DNA from 2 places in the Lentzea sokolovensis genome. Region 1 is predicted to be linked to the other one. Evidence: riboswitches for the same ligand, from Rfam matches in the RefSeq annotation. Region 1 holds a riboswitch; the other holds the start of a gene.
The links. A riboswitch is a leader RNA that binds a small molecule or an ion and turns the genes downstream of it on or off. The one in region 1 is predicted to bind glycine.
Positions count from the first base shown of each region.

Region 2: it holds a riboswitch for glycine, as region 1 does, so the genes downstream of both, gcvT (glycine cleavage system aminomethyltransferase GcvT) here and gcvP (aminomethyl-transferring glycine dehydrogenase) in region 1, are expected to answer to the same signal.

Region 1 is NZ_JAXAVU010000013.1:124,355-131,987, reverse strand. Features, by position in the region: gene gcvP (aminomethyl-transferring glycine dehydrogenase) at 1-2,298, opposite strand, end outside; glycine riboswitch at 2,348-2,455, opposite strand; glycine riboswitch at 2,459-2,554, opposite strand; gene SK854_RS31810 (Clp protease N-terminal domain-containing protein) at 2,611-3,582, opposite strand; gene SK854_RS31805 (MerR family transcriptional regulator) at 3,674-4,240, opposite strand; gene SK854_RS31800 (bifunctional nuclease family protein) at 4,545-5,018, opposite strand; gene SK854_RS31795 (MerR family transcriptional regulator) at 5,169-5,723, opposite strand; gene garA (glycogen accumulation regulator GarA) at 5,757-6,206, opposite strand; gene gcvH (glycine cleavage system protein GcvH) at 6,320-6,703, opposite strand; gene SK854_RS31780 (CDP-alcohol phosphatidyltransferase family protein) at 6,746-7,327, opposite strand; gene SK854_RS31775 (hypothetical protein) at 7,450-7,633, opposite strand, start outside.
Region 2 is NZ_JAXAVU010000010.1:287,273-294,905, reverse strand. Features, by position in the region: gene SK854_RS23340 (acyl-CoA dehydrogenase family protein) at 1-1,121, shown strand, start outside; gene SK854_RS23335 (CaiB/BaiF CoA transferase family protein) at 1,118-2,242, shown strand; gene SK854_RS23330 (hypothetical protein) at 2,580-2,759, shown strand; gene SK854_RS23325 (transcriptional regulator) at 2,924-3,415, shown strand; gene SK854_RS23320 (hypothetical protein) at 3,588-3,968, shown strand; gene SK854_RS23315 (DUF3817 domain-containing protein) at 3,983-4,285, shown strand; glycine riboswitch at 4,331-4,421, shown strand; glycine riboswitch at 4,423-4,510, shown strand; gene gcvT (glycine cleavage system aminomethyltransferase GcvT) at 4,610-5,704, shown strand; gene glyA (serine hydroxymethyltransferase) at 5,718-6,983, shown strand; gene SK854_RS23300 (COG4315 family predicted lipoprotein) at 7,150-7,633, opposite strand, start outside.

The sequences.
Region 1 (7,633 bases):
CAGGATCGACGCGGAACCCCACGGGGCGCCCGAGATCGGGCCGACGCCGGTGGCCGGTCCCGCCGTCGGCTGCAGCGGGTGGTTCGGCAGGAACGGGGCGAGGTGGGACTTCACGCCGATCGGGCCGACGCCGGGACCACCGCCGCCGTGCGGGATGCAGAACGTCTTGTGCAGGTTCAGGTGCGAGACGTCCGAGCCGAACTTGCCGTAGCGGGCCAGGCCGATCAACGCGTTGAGGTTCGCGCCGTCGACGTACACCTGGCCGCCCGCGTCGTGGACCAGGCCGCAGACCTCGCGGACGGTGTCCTCGTACACGCCGTGGGTCGACGGGTAGGTGATCATGATCGCGGCGAGGTCGTCGGCGTGCTCCGCGACCGTCGTGCGCAGGTGGCCCATGTCGATGTTGCCCTTGTCGTCGCACTTCACGACGACGACGCGCATGCCGGCCATGACGGCGGACGCGGCGTTGGTGCCGTGCGCGGACGACGGGATCAGGCAGACGTCGCGGTCGGCGTTGCCGTTCGCGCGGTGGTAGGCGCGGATCGCCAGCAGACCGGCGAACTCACCCTGCGAACCGGCGTTGGGCTGCAACGACACCGCGTCGTAGCCGGTGACCTCGGCGAGCCACTCCTCCAGGTCGGACACGATCTTCAGCAGACCCTTGGCGTCCTCGGCGGGCGCGAACGGGTGCAGCGTCGAGAACTCCGGCCACGTGATGGACTCCATCTCCGCGGTGGCGTTCAGCTTCATCGTGCAGGAACCGAGCGGGATCATGCTGCGGTCCAGCGCGACGTCCTTGTCGGACAGCGCGCGCAGGTAGCGCAGCAGCGCGGTCTCGGAGCGGTGCGCGTGGAAGACCGGGTGGGTCAGGTAGTCCGAGGTGCGGCGCAGGTCGCCCGGGATGCCGTCGGCGGTGTCGGCGTCGATCGCGTCCACATCGGACCCGGTGACACCGAAGGCCTCCCACACGGCGACGATGTGTGCGCGCGTGGTCTTCTCGTCGCAAGCGATTGCCACGACGTCCTCGTCGACCTTGCGGAGGTTGATGCCGGCCTCGCGAGCCTTCTCGACGACGGCGGCGGCCTCACCGGGAACGCGGACCTGGACGGTGTCGAAGAACTCGCCGTGCACGACGTCGAGACCGGCCTCGCACAGGCCCGTGGCGAGCACGGTGGCCAGGCGGTGCACGCGGGTCGCGATCGACCGCAGGCCCTCGGGACCGTGGTAGACGGCGTACATGGACGCGATCACGGCCAGCAGCACCTGCGCGGTGCAGATGTTCGACGTGGCCTTCTCACGGCGGATGTGCTGCTCACGCGTCTGCAGCGCGAGCCGGTAGGCCAGCGAGCCGTCGGAGTCGACGGAGACACCGACGAGACGGCCGGGCAGCTGACGCTCCAGACCGGACCGGACGGCCATGTAGCCGGCGTGCGGGCCGCCGAAGCCGATCGGCACGCCGAAGCGCTGCGTGGTGCCGACGACGACGTCCGCGCCGATCTCGCCCGGCGCGCGCAGCAGCGTCAGCGCCAGCAGGTCGGCGACGACGACGGCCTGCGCGCCGGCGGCGTGGATCTCCTCGATCAACGCGGCCTGGTCGCGCACGACGCCGGAGGCGCCGGGGTAGGACAGCAGCACGCCGTAGAAGTCGCCGCCCAGGCCGAGGCCCTCGATGCCCTGCGACAGGTCGGCGACGACGATCTCGATGCCCAGCGGCTCGGCGCGCGTCTCGATGACGGCCAGCGTCTGCGGCAGCGTGTCGGCGTCGATGACGAACTTGTTCGACTTGGACTTGCCGGCGCGGCGCACCAGCGTCATCGCCTCGGCGGCGGCGGTCGACTCGTCCAGCATGGACGCGTTCGCGACCGGCAGGCCGGTCAGGTCGCCGACCATGGTCTGGAAGTTCAGCAGCGCCTCGAGACGGCCCTGCGAGATCTCCGGCTGGTACGGCGTGTACGCGGTGTACCAGGCAGGCGACTCGAGAACGTTGCGCAGGATCACGCCCGGCGTCACGGTGTCGTAGTAGCCGAGGCCGATCATCTGCGTCATCGGGCGGTTCTGCGACGCGAGCTCACGCAGCTCCGCGAGCGCCTCGGTCTCGGTGGCCGGAGCGGGCAGGTCCAGCACGAGGTCGCGCTCGTGGATGGACGAAGGCACCGCGTGCTGCGCGAGCTCCTCGAGCGACCCGACGCCGATGACGTCGAGGATGCGCGCGAGTTCGGCGGGGCGCGGACCGACGTGGCGGTCGGCGAACGGGGTGCCGTGCTCGAGAGCTGCGAGCGGAATGCGGTCCTGCGTCATCAAACGCCTCCGGGGGGCTGCGGGCACACGTGTCCTGGTGCCCTCCCCGCTCTGTCCGTACCCCGAAGGGCGCCTGAGAGGTTCACCCACCGGTCAGGATGGGCTTTCACCGTCGGCGGGATCCCCAGAAGAACATCTGGCGATCCACTTTCCAGAGGCGTCTCGCTCGGCGGTCCTGGATGCCTGAGAGGTTCCCGGGGAGGGACTTGCTCCTTCGGCGCCGGGCTCGAAACCCGGTCTCTCCCGCCAGAGTTCAGCGACTACCCGAGAAGAATACCCGCAGGCAGCCCCGCTAGTCCCCAGGGACGCGACCTACATCTCAGTGCCAAGACCGGACAACGCTCCGGACAGCGGGTCAGAAGGGTCGTCACGCAACGCCACCAGCAGGTGCGTGGTGCCCACGACGTCGTCTCCGCGCCGGGCCGCGACGAGCTTCGCGCGTTCCATCGCACGCTCCACCTTGCCGCCGCTGACGGGTAACGCGGCCGGGTCGATCCCCGCCTCGCGCAACGCCGCCGCCCCGCCCGACTCGAACTCCGGCTTCAGCTTCCTGCCCGCCACCTTCAGCTGGCGGTCGACCGTCAGCACCGCCTCCACCAGATCCCGAGACGAGACGTCTCGTCTCGCGGCCACGGCCAGCCGTCCTGCCTCGTTGCGCACGACGGTCAGCACCGGACCGCCCAGTCCCTGGCCGCGGGCGATCCAGCGCATCAGCCAGCGCACGTACCCGCCGCCGGACTCCCCTTCCAACGCTCCCGCCTTGCGCAGCAACCGCACGGCGGGCGCTTCCTCGATCTCCGCGTGGGTTCGCGCGGCATCCGCTCGCACAGCGGCGGCCGTCGCGTCGACGTCCACTCCGCGCAGCACGAACAGGTCGGCGGCACGACCGGAACCCTGCTCCAGCAACGCCAGCGAGAGGTGGGTGGTGGTCAGCACGCCGTCACCGGCCTGGGCGAACGCCGAGAGCAGACACTCCTCCAGCGCACGGCTGACGGGCGGCACGGTCTCGACGTCAAGGCGGTCGCAGGCGACGTTCACCAACGCCGTGACGTCAGGATGAGCCTCGGGAACGACGCCACCGTCCTCGTCGGCCCAGTGCTCCGGCCCCCGCGCCATCGCCTGGGCCCGCAGCGACTTCACGCCGAGCTTGCGTCCGGGTCCGATGGTGTCGATCAGCGAGATCAGCAGGTTCTCGGTGCCGAGGAAGCCGAACTCCAGCCGGAGCGCGCGCTGCGCCGCCGCTTCCAGCACCTTCACGACCTGATAGGAGGGGGTGATCGTCATGCCTGAGACGCTAGAGATCGGCAGGGTCCGATCGCTGCTGCCGACCGGCCATCCCACAGCGCCAGTCGGCCACGTTCACCGTGCCGATCGATCAGCCGGTGGCGCGCTCGCGACGCCGGCGGGTCAGCTCGTCCTCGGTCATCGGAGCGATCTCGACGCCGTCCGCACGTTCGGCCGGGAACTCGTGGATCGTGCCGGAGATCTCGCGCATCGCACCGCTGACCGCGATGCCGAACACGCCCTGACCACCCTGCAGCAGATCGACGACCTCTTCCGGCGAGGTGCACTCGTAGACGGTGGTGCCGTCGGAGAACAGCGTGATGCGCGCCAGGTCCTGCACGCCGCGGCGGCGCAGGTGGTCGACAGCGACCCTGATGTTCTGCAAGGAGACACCGGTGTCCAGCAGCCGCTTCACGACCTTGAGCACCAGGATGTCCTTGAAGGAGTACAGCCTCTGGCTCCCGGAGCCGTGCGCCATCCTTATCGTCGGCGCGACCAGCCCGGTCCTTGCCCAGTAGTCGAGCTGCCGGTACGTGATCCCCGCGATCTGACACGCCGCAGGTCCTCGGTAACCGACGAGCTCGTCCGGCAGCGAGGAGTCCGGGAACAGTTCACCCTGCAGCCCGGATTCGGCCCGCAAGGGCGCTTCCTCGACCACGCCTGCCTCCCCTCGGAACGGCCACGAAACTCATGACCGTCAAGCCGCTACGTCAGCTCACGCGAACCAGCGACGTCCACTCGAGTTCGACGGTAAGACCGGTCCGAGGGCTGGTCAACGCGACGCGCGGGGAGTTGCGACCCTCAACCTCAAGTGGAGAGTCATACCGTCACCCGAACTGGGACGTTCAGGTGACGTTTAGTGATCGTTTAGCGAATAAAACGACCGTAAGTAGTCCGATCGAGGGACGTCCAAACGAACTGACTCACGGTCCATACGAGACGGAGTGCGACACCCGGAAAACTCAGGTGTCCGCTCCGCGGAAGTCTTCTGGAGAGACGGAGTCGAGGAACTCGCGGAACTTCTCCACCTCGTCCTCCTGCTCGTCCGGGATGATGAGGCCCGCCTCGGCCAGCACGGACTCCTCGGCGTGGATCGGCACGCCGACCCGCAACGCCAGAGCCACCGAGTCGGACGGCCGCGCGGACACCCGCACGTCGCCGTCGAACACGAGCTCGGCGAAGAAGGTGCCCTCCTGCAGGTCGGTGATCCGGACCTGTTCGAGGTTGCGCCCCAGCGCCCCGATGACGTCCTTGAGGAGGTCGTGGGTGAGCGGACGGGCAGGACGAACGCCCTGCTGCTCCAACGCGATCGCCGTGGCCTCGACGGAGCCGATCCAGATCGGCAGGTACCGCTCGCCCTCGGTTTCACGCAGAAGAAGGATCGGCTGGTTCTGGGGCAGCTCCACCCGCACGCCGACGACGCGCATTTCGCTCATCGGGCCTCGCCTCCCTCTGTTCGTTCGAGGACGACCCGGTTCACACCCGAGCATCCCCCGGCGTACATGTCCGACGCTACCCGCCAAGCGGGCCGTGTGCTCAATCGTTGCGGGTGGATAGTGATCAACACTGCACCCCTGTCCGGTAGATCAGGACTGCCGCAAGCCCGCTCTCACCAACAACGTGTGCAACGAGGTGAACAGGTCAGCCAATTCCCGAACCGTCTCGGGATCTGAGAAAGACTTCAGCACGACCACCTCGTGGTCCGCTGCCGCGCGGACCGCGCGCAGGTGCTCGCGCTCGACGCCGAGCCCGGTCATCGTCCGGATCGTGCGGAGCGCGGTGATGTCTTCCGTGGTGAACCGGCCACCGGGGCCGGGACGCAGCAGACCGTCGCGTTCGAGCTGGGACAGTTGCTCAGCGGTGAAACCGGTCTGGGACAGCAGATCGAACCGCGACAGCGACGTGGCGTCCTCAGGGACGGAGTCGAGCTGCTCGCGGATCACTTTGAGCGGCAGGTACCTGTCCCGTTGTGCGGACAGCACGAACCGCAACCTCTCGACGTCCGCCACGGCGAACTGGCGGTAGCCGGAGGCGGTGCGTGCCGGGCGGACCAGCCCCTCCGCTTCCAGGAAGCGGATCTTGGAGATGGTGACGTCGGGAAACTCGTGCCGAAGCTGTGCGAGCACAGCCCCGATGCTCAAGCCCCCGCGTTGTGGCCGCCCGGCCGTCACGCGTCAGGCTCCCGCGGAGCCAGGACCCGTCAGGAAGACGAGGCGGAACTTGCCGATCTGAACCTCGTCGCCGTTCGCGAGGACGGCCTGGTCGACCGGCTCGCGGTTGACGTAGGTGCCGTTGAGGCTGCCCACGTCGATGACGACGAACTCACCGCTTTCCCGGCGGAACTCGGCGTGGCGGCGCGAGACCGTCACGTCGTCCAGGAAGATGTCGCTGTCGGGGTGGCGCCCCGCACTCGTCGTGTCACGGTCCAGCAAGAACCGGGAACCGGCGTTCGGGCCGCGCTTCACCACGAGCAGCGCGGAACCGGCGGGAAGGGCGTCAACACCGGCAACAGCCGGCTCCGGGGCGGGGGTGCCTTCCATCTCCTGGAGGAAGTCCGCCCGGAAGACGGAGGTCCGCTCCGGGGACTGCTCCGGCGGAACGCCTGGGCCGTCGTTCGTGCTCACCTGAGCTCTCCTCCTGCTGCTGGATCCGTCACTTCCGGTAAAACCTATCGCGTTGGGGTCACCGCCTTCAGCGCGGCTCCCCTTCCGGCCGAAGATCCGGCGAAAGATCGACGTCACTCCTTCTCCACCAACGCCTTGTACGCGTCCGCGTCCAGCAGGCCTTCCAGCGCCTCGGGGTCGTTCAGCCTGATCTCGACCATCCAGCCCTCGCCGTACGGATCGGTGTTGACGGAGTCCGGCGTCTGGACCAACGCGTCGTTGATGGCGACGACCTCACCGTCGAGCGGCGAGTAGAGGTCGGACACGCTCTTGGTGGACTCGACCTCGCCGAACGTGTCGCCGGCCGCCACGGTGTGGCCGACCTCGGGCAGCTGGACGAAGACGACGTCACCGAGCTGTTCCTGGGCGTAGTCGGTGATGCCGACGCGCACTGTGTTCTCGCCGTGGGTGGCGATCCACTCGTGCTCCTCGGTGTAACGAAGCTCCTCGGGAATCAACTGACTGCGCTCCTCGTGCTGAACCTGTATGGGGTGATCTTTTCACGCGACCGTGCGAGGTGTACCCCGCAGGGCCAGGAAGAACTGGTGGACGTACAGCAGCGCCGACCACAGGTAGAGCGCCCCGCCCCACACCGTGAACGCGTAGGCGAGCGGCTGGGCGGCCTGCGCCCACGCCGAGTCGCCCTGCGCGAGCAGCAGCAGGGGGAAGGCGTACAGCAGGTTGAAGGTGGCGGCCTTGCCCAGGTACGTCACCTCGAACGGGCCCCAGCCCCGTTGCCGCAGGATCAGCAGGCAGATGCCGACGACCACCTCTCGCCCCACCAGCACGAGGGCGACCCAGAGCGGCACGATGTCCCTGATCACGAACGCCAGCAACGTGCAGAACACGTAGAGGCGGTCGGCGGCGGGATCGAGCAGCGCGCCGAGGTTGCTCATCTGGTTGAGCCAGCGCGCGAGCTTGCCGTCCAGCCAGTCGGAGAAGCCCGCGAAGACGAGGACGAGGATCGCCCAGCCGTCTTCGCGGGGTCCCAGCAACAGGTAGAGGAAGAGCGGAACACCGGCCAGCCGCAACACGCTGAGCAGGTTCGGAATCGTCAGCAGGCGATCAGCCGGATCACGCACACCCGCACTCTAAACGAGTGACTGCGCAAGGGCTGCCGGATGGCGTCACGGCACGCGGTGCGACTGGTTGCGGGTGGTGCCCGATGTTCGATCTCACTGTGTTCGTTTCCAACAGGTAAATCTCAGGCTGTCCGGGTGAACGTCCATCCTCGGCGCTGCATCTCGGCACCGGTGATGGCGTGCGGGCGGCCCCGGTCGTCGCGGCCCACCCAGCGAGCGCGGAAACCCTCGAGCACGTAGGCGTGACCCCGGCTCCACACCACGCTGCACGGCGTGGTCGGCAGCGCGGAATCGCACTCCGCGTCC
Region 2 (7,633 bases), on a different contig from region 1:
CGCGGTGGATGGACAGCGACCTGGACCAGTTGCGCCAGCTCGCCCGCACGTTCATGGAGAAGGAGGTCGCGCCGCACCAGGAACGCTTCGCCGAGCAGAAGCAGGTCGACCGCGACCTGTGGCGCAAGGCCGGTGAGCTCGGACTGCTGTGCATCAGCATCCCCGAGGAGTACGGGGGCGGTGGCGGCACGTTCGCCCACGAGGCCGTGTTGCTGGAAGAGCAGGCACGCGCCGGCGACAGCTCGTGGGGCAACAGCGTCCACAGCGGCATCGTGGCGCACTACCTCAACTCCTACGGCTCCGAGGAGCAGAAGCAGCGCTGGCTGCCCAAGCTCGCTTCCGGCGAGTACGTCGGCGCGATCGCGATGACCGAACCCGGTGCGGGCTCCGACCTGCAGGGCATCCGGACGAAGGCCGTCAGGGAGGGCGACGAGTACGTCATCAACGGCTCGAAGACGTTCATCACGAACGGCGTGCACGCCGACCTGGTGATCGTCGTCGCGAAGACCGACCCGGCGCAGGGTGCCCAGGGCATCTCGTTGATCGTCGTCGAGAACGACATCCGGCGCGGCCGCGTGCTCGACAAGGTCGGCATGAAGGGCCAGGACACCGCCGAGCTGTTCTTCGACGACGTCCGCGTGCCCGCCTCGAACCTGCTGGGCGACCAGGAGGGCCTCGGATTCATCCAGCTCATGCACCAGCTGCCGCAGGAACGGCTGATCATCGGCGTCTGCTGCATCGCGGGCATCGAGGCGGCCGTCGACGTGACGCTCAAGTACGTGAAGGAGCGCACGGCGTTCGGCAAGGAGCTGATGAAGTTCCAGAACACCCGCTTCAAGCTCGCCGAGTGCGCCACCGAAGCCGCTGTGACCAGGGCGTTCATCGACGAGTGCGTCGAGAAGCACCTCAAGGGCGAACTCGACGTCCCCACGGCCGCGATGGCGAAGTGGTGGGCCAGCGACCGGTTGGGCAAGGTCGTCGACGAGTGCGTGCAGCTCTTCGGCGGCTACGGCTACATGAACGAGTACCCGATCGCACGTGCCTGGTCCGACGCCCGCGTTCAGCGGATCTACGGCGGTACGAACGAGATCATGAAGGAAATCATCGCGAGGTCCCTGTGAGCGGGCCCCTCGCAGGTCTGAAGGTCGTCGAACTCGCCGGTCTCGCGCCCGCGCCGTTCGGTGCCATGGTGCTGGCCGACCTCGGCGCCGACGTGATCCAGGTGCACAAACCGGGGAGCGTGCAGACGATCCCCGGCGACTTCCTCGGCCGCAACCGGCGCTCGGTCGCGATCGACACCCGCACGCCCGAGGGCGCTGAGCTGGTTCTCGGGCTGGTCGAGCGTTCGGACGTGCTGATCGAGGGCTTCCGGCCGGGCGTGACCGAACGGCTGGGCATCGGGCCCGCGCAGTGCCTCGCCCGCAACCCGCGCCTTGTATATGGACGCATGACCGGCTGGGGCCAGGACGGGCCGCTCGCCGACCGCGCCGGCCACGACATCAACTACATCGCCGTCGCGGGCGCGCTGGAGCCGCTGGGACGCGCCGGAGGGCCGCCGTCGTTCCCGATCAACCTCCTGGGCGACTTCGGCGGGGGAGGGCTGCTGCTGGCGCTGGGCGTGCTCGCCGCGCTGTATGAACGGGAGCGCTCCGGACGCGGCCAGGTCGTGGACGCCGCGATGGTCGACGGGGCGGCGTTGCTGACCACGTTCCTGCACGGGATGCGGTCCGCGGGCATGTGGTCGGGCGGTCGCGGCGAGAACATGCTCGACGGTGGAGTGCCGTTCTACGACGTCTACGAGGCCGCCGACGGGCAGTACGTGGCGGTGGGTGCGCTGGAGGAGAAGTTCTACGCCGACCTGGTGCGCGTGCTGGGCCTGGAGGACGCGCCCTCGCGCAACGATCCGGCGAACTGGCCTGAGCTGCGGGAGCGCATCGCGGCGGCGGTGAAGACCCGGCCGCGGGACGAGTGGGCGGACCTCGCGCGGGACACGGACGCCTGCCTGGCTCCGGTGCTGACCCCCGCTGAAGCGGCGCGGCATCCGTACAACGAGGCGCGTGCCGCGTTCGTGGACGTGTCCGGTGCTCCGCACCCGGCTCCGGCGCCCCGGTTCGACCGCACTCCCGCGGCGGTTCCGACAGCACCGGTTCCCGTCGGGGTGAACACCCGGGAAGTGCTTGCCGACATGGGTGTGGCGGACGGCCGAATTATGGAACTGCGGCGGTCTGGAGTAATTGGATGAATGCTCGGGTGCGCATTAATAGCGCCACGAAGGCGTGACGGTGCGTGATGGGGTGAGTTCGGCATCCGGGTGAGCCCCGGTGCAACAGTCTCTCTTCCAAGCTGTGGGATGCGAGGGAGTCCGTGTTCACCTCGTGCCCAGGACATCGGCGCTGTTGAGGCCCGTCTTTAGCCGCCATTCGGGTGACGTTGGCCGTCGTGCAGGCGTGCGTCGCTGGTGGATCCTGGGATGACTTGGGCGTGGTCGTTGTTCATCGCAAGGGTGAATGAGGGACCATGACGGGTGACACGGGCGGTCCGCCGCCTGACCGGTGAACCACACGGACGGAGAGGTACCTGTGAACCTCAAGAAGGTGCTAGTGCTGGCGGGCGTCGCGCTGGTGCTGTTCCTCCTGATCACCCGGCCAGAAGAGTCCGCTTCGGCGGTCCAGACGGCTCTCGGCTGGCTGCGGGACGGCGCGGAGTCGATCATCACCTTCGTCAGGAGCCTCTTCGGCACGGCCACCCCGATCAGCTAGTGACGTTGAGTGATCTTCGGCCGTCTGCGTTGAGCCGGATGGGTGGAATGAGGCCAATCACGCACTGGTAACGGGTGTTCTGGGGATTCAGGGTCTGGCGATTGTCAGACCTACCGAATACCTTCCGCTGCAATGGCCGATCCCCGACCGACGAGGAGGCACATATGGTCGAGGACTCCGGGGTCCACGAGCTGTTGCAGCAGTGGGCGGCTGAACGGTCTGACGACGCAGAGATGCAGGAGGTGAACCGGATCAAGAACGCGTGGCTCGCGGAGGCTCCCCCCTCGGCGCCAGGCATCCCCGTGCAGCGGGGAGGCAGGAGCGGGTCGCGTGGCTTGGTCAAGGTCGACTCTGCGGATCCGGCCTACGTGGCCGCGATGCGCAAGCGGGCGCCGGAGGCACCCGAGGCACTGCTCGCCGCCGCGGCGAGCTACTGGCAGCTGGTGGGCGACGTCGCCGAGGCCGAGCAGTGGTGGGACGCGGGCATCAGCCCGTTGGACCAGCGCGCGCTCGACTACCGCGCGGCCGGCCTGTCTCCTGCCGATCTCGGGAGGCGCCTGGGACCGATGACGGTTCTCCAGCACCTTCGTCGTGGCTCCGCCGCGGCCTGGTGCGTTGCTCGTCTGCAGAGGCAGCGCCGAGACGGCGTGGCGTAGGTCGGGAACGGGGCTCCACGATTGGGGCCCCCATGTTCGCGGAATGCGCTCACCTCGATCGCTTCGCGTGTTTTGTGGGGGCCAAGCCCCCACGCCCCAGCCGGGGGCAAGCCCCCGGATCCCCCACGGGGTGGCCTCCGTCAGGAGGCCTCACCCAAGTAGTCTTGGGGTCGTGCGCGGCCTCCTTACCCCCCAACGAGTGCTGATCGCGTTCGCCTGTCTGGCGGCGTTGGTCGCCTGTTGCGGACTCGCGTGGTGGCAGTGGCAGCGCTTCGAGTCCGCCAGCGGCACGTTCCAGAACCTCGGGTACGTGCTCCAGTGGCCGCTCTTCGGCCTCTTCCCCCTCTTCATGGTGTGGCGGTTCCGTCGTTTGGCGCGCCAGAACAGTGACGCGGATCTCGCACCCGAGCCGGTTGCGGCCGCCCCGAAGCCGATGGCTACCGTTGACGCCGTCAAACCCGCGCCTGTCGAGCACTTCGACGACGAAGAAGACGCGGAGCTCGCGGCCTACAACCGCATGCTCGCGAACCTCAACGCGCGGGACGGTCGTTGAGCGAAGGCGGGCAGATGAAGGGTGCGTTGACCCGGTTCAGGGTCATGGCTTACGTGGTCGGAGTCTTCCTGCTGCTCCTGGTCGTGGCCATGGTGCTCAAGTACGCCGCGGACATGGGTGGCGCGATGAAGGTCGTCGGCCCGATCCACGGCTTCCTCTACGCCATCTACCTGGTGATTTCCGTCGACCTGGCGCTCAAGCTCCGCTGGTCGATCAAGGGCACCCTGCTGGTGCTGCTCGCCGGCACGGTCCCGTTCCTGTCGTTCTGGGCGGAGCGCAAGGTGGTCGAGAAGACGGCGCAGGGCGTGCCGCTGTGACGTTTGGCCTGCTAGCGTCTGGGGCTACCAACTGAACACGGCCGTCGATGTCGCGCGGAAGAGACCCCTCCAGCAGGGGCGCCGAAGGAGCAATCCCTCCCCGGAATCTCTCAGGCACAGGTACCGCGCGACGAAGGCAACTCTGGAAAGCAGGCTGCTCGGCAGCCTCGCCCACGGTGCAAGCCACTTCGGTGGTGAAGCTCTCAGGCTCATGACAGAGGGGGAGGCTCGCTCTAGTGAGGAGTCTCCGATGGACCGTGTCATTCTTCTGATGCCTCAGCCGGCCGCGTCCGGCTCTTCGGCGCACCCTGGAGGAGCGTTCTGATGTCCCGCCTCACGCCTCTGAACGCCGAGCACGAGCAGCTCGGCGCGATGTTCACCGACTTCGCGGGCTGGCGGATGCCGCTGCGCTACTCGTCCGAACTCGCCGAGCACCACGCGGTGCGCACCACCGCGGGCCTGTTCGACCTCACGCACATGGGTGAGATCGTCCTGACCGGACCGCAGGCGGGCGAGGCTCTCGACTACGCGCTGGTCGGCCACATCTCCGCGCTGGCCGTCGGCAAGGCCCGCTACACGATGATCACCCAGGCCGACGGCGGCGTGCTGGACGACCTGATCGTGTACCGCCTGGGCGACGAGGAGTTCATGGTCGTCGCGAACGCCTCCAACGCTCTTGTCGTCGCCGAGGCCCTCGTCGAGCGCGCCGCCGGTTTCGACACCGTCGTCACGGACAAGTCGACCGACTACGCGTTGATCGCGATCCAGGGCCCGAAGTCGGTCGAGATCCTGTCCGGCCTGACCGAGACGGATCTGGCGTCAGTCAAGTACTACGCCTCGTACCCTTCCACCGTGGCCGGTGTCGAAGCGTTGCTCGCGCGCACGGGCTACACGGGCGAGGAGGGCTTCGAGCTCTTCGTCGCGCCCGCCGATGCCCCGGCCGTCTGGGCGGCGCTGCTGTCCGCGGGTGAGGCGCACGAGCTCAAGCCGTGCGGCCTGGGCTGCCGCGACACGTTGCGCCTCGAAGCCGGAATGCCCTTGTACGGCAACGAGCTCACGACGTCGCTGACGCCGTACAACGCGAACCTGGGCCGGGTCGTGAAGCTCGACAAGCCCGGCGACTTCGTCGGCCGCGACGCGCTGGCCAAGGTCGCCGAGTCCGGGGTGGACTCGGTCCTGGTCGGACTGAAGACCCCCGAGCGCCGCGCCCCGCGCCACGGTTACGCGGTGCTCAACGGTGACGAGGTCGTGGGCGAGGTGACGTCGGGCGCGCTGTCCCCGACCCTCGGCTACTCCGTCGCCATGGCCTACGTGTCGCGGGCCAGTGCCGAGCCCGGCACCTCACTGCTGGTCGACGTCCGCGGCAAGAAGCAGCCGGTCGAGGTCGTCGCACTTCCGTTCTACAAGCGCGCCAAGTAGGGAGATTCTCCAGATGTCCGACCAGTTCAACGCTTCCCTCGCGGAGTACGACCCCGAGGTCGCCGAAGCCGTTGCGGCCGAGTTGGCGCGCCAGCAGGGCACTCTCGAGATGATCGCCTCGGAGAACTTCACGCCCGTCTCGGTGCTGCAGGCCCAGGGCTCCGTCCTCACCAACAAGTACGCCGAGGGCTACCCCGGCCGTCGCTACTACGGCGGCTGCGAGCACGTGGACGTCGTCGAGCGTCTCGCCATCGAGCGCATCAAGTCGCTCTTCGGCGCGGGCTTCGCGAACGTTCAGCCGCACTCGGGCGCGCAGGCCAACGCGGCCGCGATGTTCGCGCTGCTCCAGCCCGGCGACACGATCCTGGGCCTGGACCTCGCGCACGGCGGTCACCTGACGCACGGCATGCGCATCAACTTCTCCGGCAAGCTCTACAACGTCGTGCCGTACCACGTCGCGGACTCCGACGGCCGCGTCGACATGGCCGAGGTCGAGCGCCTGGCGACCGAGCACCGCCCGAAGCTGATCGTCGCCGGCTGGTCCGCGTACCCGCGTCAGCTGGACTTCGCCGAGTTCCGCCGCATCGCGGACTCGGTCGACGCCTACCTGATGGTCGACATGGCGCACTTCGCCGGCCTCGTCGCCGCCGACCTGCACCCGTCGCCCGTGCCGCACGCGCACGTCACGACGACCACGACCCACAAGACCCTCGGCGGTCCCCGTGGCGGCGTGATCCTGTCGAACGACGCCGACATCGCGAAGAAGATCAACTCGGCGGTGTTCCCCGGCCAGCAGGGCGGTCCGCTGGAGCACGTGATCGCGGCCAAGGCCGTGGCGTTCAAGCACGCCGCCTCGCCGGAGTTCGCCGACCGTCAGCGTCGCACGCTGGAGGGTTCGCGGATCCTGGCCGAGCGGCTGTCGCAGGCGGACGTCGCCGCGGCCGGCGTGAAGGTGCTGACCGGCGGCACGGACGTGCACCTGGTCCTCGTCGACCTGGTCGACTCCGAGCTCGACGGCAAGCAGGCCGAGGACGTGCTGCACCAGATCGGCATCACGGTCAACCGCAACGCCGTTCCGAACGACCCGCGTCCGCCGATGGTGACGTCCGGTCTGCGGATCGGTACGCCGGCGCTGGCCACCCGCGGGTTCGGCGAGGTGGACTTCATCGAGGTCGCCGACGTGATCGCGGAGGCCCTGAAGCCGGGCGCGGCGATCGACGAACTGCGTGCGCGCGTTGAGGTTCTGGCGGCGAAGCACCCGCTGTACTCCACGCTCTGATCCGAGAAACCGAAGGGGCGCCACCGGAGATCCGGTGGCGCCCCTTCGGCTTGGGTGACCCTGGAGCGAAACGACGGGAACCCCGGCCCCTTCCCCAGGGCCGGGGTTTCACCGTGTCAGGGTGATGTGTGTTTCAGAAGGACCGTCCTAACGGGATGCTGTGGGGTTACGCAGCCGGCACCGTCACACCAGGCGGGAGGCACTCGACGTTGCGCTTGCCGTTGGGCTGGATCACGAACCACGTGTTGCCGATGCCCTGGCCGGCCCACTTGCCCGGCGCCGGGTCCTTCGAATACGTGTAGAGAGCCCAGCCGTCGATGGCGACCTGCTTCTTGCCGTCAGCGCGGGTGATCAGCGAGACCAGCTTCGAGTCGACGCCTTCCAGCTGCGGGATCGTGTCCGACAGCATCGGCGGCCACGTCACGGCGCACTGGTCGTTGCAGTTGGACTTGCCTTCAGGCTTCGGAACGTCCTTGTCGAAGCGGTAAAGGGTGCGGCCATCGCCGTCCTGGACGACCTGGCCCATCTTGTCCACGCTCTTGCCGACCAGCCTCAACGTGCTGACCGGGGCTGCTGCGGGGGGCTGCGCCGCAGGGGGCTGCGCGGCCGGAACTTCCGGGGCCTGCTGCTGAACTGGGGCTTCGGGGGCC